DNA from 2 places in the Shewanella sp. Sh95 genome. Region 2 is predicted to be linked to the other one. Evidence: riboswitches for the same ligand, from Rfam matches in the RefSeq annotation. Region 2 holds a riboswitch; the other holds the start of a gene.
What was found. A riboswitch is a leader RNA that binds a small molecule or an ion and turns the genes downstream of it on or off. The one in region 2 is predicted to bind cyclic di-GMP.
Positions count from the first base shown of each region.

Region 1: it holds a riboswitch for cyclic di-GMP, as region 2 does, so the genes downstream of both, gbpA (N-acetylglucosamine-binding protein GbpA) here and AEA42_RS07105 (glycosyl hydrolase family 18 protein) in region 2, are expected to answer to the same signal.

Region 1 covers NZ_LGYY01000025.1:34,609-36,814, reverse strand. Annotated here, with positions in the region: gene gbpA (N-acetylglucosamine-binding protein GbpA) at 1-1,048, opposite strand, end outside; cyclic di-GMP riboswitch class I at 1,173-1,266, opposite strand; gene AEA42_RS02015 (TMEM165/GDT1 family protein) at 1,672-2,206, shown strand, end outside.
Region 2 covers NZ_LGYY01000096.1:37,491-39,696, forward strand. Annotated here, with positions in the region: gene AEA42_RS07105 (glycosyl hydrolase family 18 protein) at 1-1,295, opposite strand, end outside; cyclic di-GMP riboswitch class I at 1,399-1,487, opposite strand; gene AEA42_RS07110 (ROK family protein) at 1,955-2,206, opposite strand, start outside.

The DNA.
Region 1 (2,206 bases), on a different contig from region 2:
AGCTGACCTGCGCCGCACCATCAACAATGGTGTAATCATCGGCCAAGGAGGTGACATTAAGCTGATTTCCCGGTGCTGGCGCAATATCAAAGCTCACTTCCACTCGCTCTAAGCCCGACTTAGGCGCGGCAAAAATCTCATTTTTGCCATACACAGGTGAAATCACACCAGCCGCATTCTTCTGCCCAGCTTTAAGTTGTGGCTGCTGAGCATTAATCGCGCTAGCTAAAAGGAATGGCCAATTTTGCTTAGCACCTTGGGTGGCATCGGCAATGGTAATTTGGGTTTGCTTAGCGCTTTGTTCACCATTAGCATCAAACACCCGCGTCATTACCTTATCACCCGCTTTAAGATCGAGTGACGGATTAATATCACCAATATCGGTCCACTCGCCCGGCACCACAGCGCCTGAGCTCAAGTTTACATCGATGGCATTGTAGAAGCTGTTGGTGGTGTCACCCACTTCCCACACGGCCAAGATAACGTGATAACCCGTTCTATCTTCAGGCACATAACAATTATGAGTCACTAGCTTTGGCGGTTGCACCATGCCACCGTCGATCACACAGAAGGGGGCTAAGTCAAAGCTTGCGCGGCTCAGAGCTTGATTTTGATCCCAGCCTTGACGAGTTAAATAGTAACGCCAATTGCGGGTAACGTGGTTAGCAGTAAACTGCCAAGAAAAGTCATTCCAACCCGCTTTGATATCGCGCTTAGACCAACGACTTGGGCTCTGTTCATCCAAAGGAGAAAATGCCCCATTTGCCGCACTAGCAATTTTACCGTCAGCAGGGCCAGACTCAGGGAATCCAGAAGGACCTTCAACACTTTGCGGCTCCCACTGAATGGCGCCACAGTTGACGTTGCTGCCCGTTTTACAGGCGTAGGAGCGAGACTCTGGTGATATAACATAACCATGAGCCGATGCCGTTTGGCTCAGCAACGAACTTCCGGCAGTCAAGGCTAATGCTACTAGGCTTAACTGAGTAAGCTTAGGAATTGCAAATTTAGGGACAGTTGATTGAGAAAAAGCAGTCAGATGTTCCACTTTAATGTACTCCGTAGGGGCCATTCAATAAAAGATTGGCATTGGTATAAAAGTGGTATTTAGGCAAAACAGCATTAAGCAAAGCCGTTTATTTTTTAAAGAATTCAATATATTCGCTGAATTCTACAGCAACCCCGCTATCTTAGTTAACATCCTTTTACAACCTTAGACCGGAGGCTTTGCGTCCTAATTTTTCAATTAGTTTGCCCAATACGGTGGATCTCAATTGATTAAGTTAACAGGATGTAACTCAAAGACTGAGATGCGGCTAAACTAACAACAAAAGACAACGCTGTCAAAAATTAAATTATTACAATTCAATGAATTACAGAATGTGAATCGGTATTTTTTTGGCACCTGCCAGATTTTATGCTTTTAATCTTGATAAGTTTAACCTTGAAACGGATCGCGACTTGGGTATAATGCCCACCTCGCTTCGGGGGAGTAGCTAACTGGATTTTGAGTCATCAATATCTAGGGTGAACGTCAACATACTTGGCCGCATGCCATGGTGTTCACAGCAAATCATCGATTTGTCTTGCAAGACCTGAGCACAATAACCGCACCTAGGGGTGGACGGTCTATTGTGCTTATGTCAAAAACCACCCCTAAAAGGATCACACTTGGAAGCGTTACTCGCCTCAACCTTTACGGTTGCTATCGCCGAGATTGGCGATAAAACTCAACTGCTTGCTCTCTTACTCGCTGCAAGATTTAAAAATAAAACCGCGATCATTATGGGGATTTTGCTCTCAACCCTGTTTAACCATTTTGCCGCCGCATGGCTTGGACAATGGGCCATTAACTGGGTGAGTCCTGATGTAGCGCGTTACTTGGTTGCCGCCTCCTTCTTCGCGATTGCCCTTTGGGTGTTAATCCCCGACAAAGTGGATGCTGAAGAAAGCCGTTTCTATAAAATGGGCCCCTTTGTCGCGACCTTTATTCTGTTCTTTATTGCCGAAATGGGCGATAAAACCCAGATCGCGACTGTCGTGTTAGCCGCAAAATACGATGCCTTAGCCATGGTGGTTGCAGGTACCACTTTGGGTATGTTGCTGGCGAACGTGCCAGTGGTGATTGCGGGCCATTTTAGTGCCGAAAAATTACCGATGAAGTGGATCCACAGGGGCTGCGCGATTTTGTTTGCCCTACTTGGGG
Region 2 (2,206 bases):
GAGAGCAATGCTTTAACACCATTATCTGTGGTATAGCGAGTATTTGGATCCCAGCTTGCCTCGTAGAGATTGGTTTGATGGCCGAGTTCAGTATTAGTCCAGCCACCGTTAAAGTCATAACTCATCAGGAAAATATAATCCATATACTGCTGTGCAGCCTGATAATCAACTTTCGCAATCTTGTCATCACCTGCACTGATAGCAGAGGTAAGTTCATAGGTGCGTCCGGTTTCAGCACTCAACTCATCGAGCATTGCCCTTAATTCGCGCATTAAAATGACATAGGTTTGACCATCATTGGCGTTACCTAAGCTTGGATTTGCGCCGCTGCCGCCGGGGAACTCCCAATCAATATCCACACCATCAAAGAACTTCCAAGTTTGTAAAAACTCTTTCACCGAAGCTACAAAGGTATCGCGCTTGGTTTTATCCCCTAAAAAGTAGAAGGGATCAGAGAGCGTCCAGCCACCAACGGACGGGAGGATCTTCAAATCGGGATAGGCTTGCTTTAATGCCATCAATTGGCCGAAGTTGCCTTTGTAGGGATCGGAGTAATCGCTCACACCAGCTTGTGGCATTTGCACCGCCGCCCAAGGATCGTGAATCGCCACTTTAAAATCAGCACGGCCAGCACAGGCACGCTGTAATGCCTCAAAGCTACCCTCAATTTCTTTTAAACTATCATTGATACCGTTGCCGCCACAAATGGGCGTAAAGCCATATAAAATATGAGTTAAGTTTTGCGCGGGCACCTTATCCACCGGGAATTTACGCCCGTAAACACCCCATTCAACAAAATAACCCCCGACCACTTTGCCTGATTTGTTCGCATAGGGGCGATTGTTCTCTTTTAGAGATGCATTCAGTGGTAGTAAATGGCTACCATCGGTATCTGCTACGAGAATTTCTTTAGCATCGCTCTTTGTACAACCATCGCTGTTACATAGTTGCACTTGCATCTGATAACGGCCACCTTTATTCACCTTAAACGTTGCGGTTCCAGAAGTGCCAGATGGCCCTTCCCATACGGGGTTGCCGTTCAGCAAAACTTGCGCGGTATCACCAACATTGCCACTCCAAAGGTTCCAATTAACGGACACATCGGCAGCATCTTTAACCTTTACCAATTGATTGTAAGCAGAAGCGGATTGATTTACTTCGATAATAGCGAACTTCGTTTCGCCCCATCCTATCGTTGGTTTGCCTGGCGCGGCAGCCAATGTATGAAAACTGGCTGTCGATGCCAGCACCGAAACCACCAACATCGCTGCGGTGGATATTTGAGTTTTAAACATGATAATTCCCTATTGAGTAAGTTATGCATCAATAAGGCAAACAAAGCATAGACAGGAAAAAAATCTTAACACCATGCGCATATAGCGACACGAAGAAACAACCTGCGGTATCCCCGCTATCATAGGTATTCACAAACCTTTAGACCGGAGGCTTTGCGTCCCAACCTTTCGATTGGTTTGCCTTTCACACCAATGACAACGTTGTCATTGTGGTAACTAGCATAGGCTGCAACCAAACCCAATTGCAACCAAATAACAACATTTTTAGTGCAACACTCGTTACCAAAAAGGATTTTTCGTCAAGAACACCTACGGGGAATAAAAATAATTATCTGTATTTAAAAGAAATTAATAGGATAGATTTAGCTGTCATGACAACCTTTGGTTTGCTCTATCAGCCGGAGTGTTTGTTCACAATATCGAAACGATTAACTGGGCCGTTCGCTATACTATGTATGTCAAAGCGACTAAACGCAGAGAATAAAAATGCGATCATCGAATAAAAGTGTTTAAGTTAACAAATAATTACGTTAACAATCACTTGGGCCCGATGACCGCATTGTTTCACAACAATTTTATCAGCTCAATTCACCCCAAGTTTATAGGGTAATTGCACTATCAAGCATGAGTAACACGAAGATTTGAGCTTAAGCTGTCGGTTAGTCACTCGCGCTAACTTTATCCGAAAAATCCCTTGCCAAGATCACTGATAAACCACGACAAACTAAGGTTTCCATATCATCGACACGATTAATCTTCATTTCGGCTAATGGCGCACTCAAGGCCATGCGTCTTAAACTGTCCAGACATCCTTTATAGTAAGGCGCACTGTTCATCATGCCGCCCGCTAACCAGATCCGATTAGGATTAAAGAGATTTACCGCCCATGCGAGTCCCATACCAAGATAAGT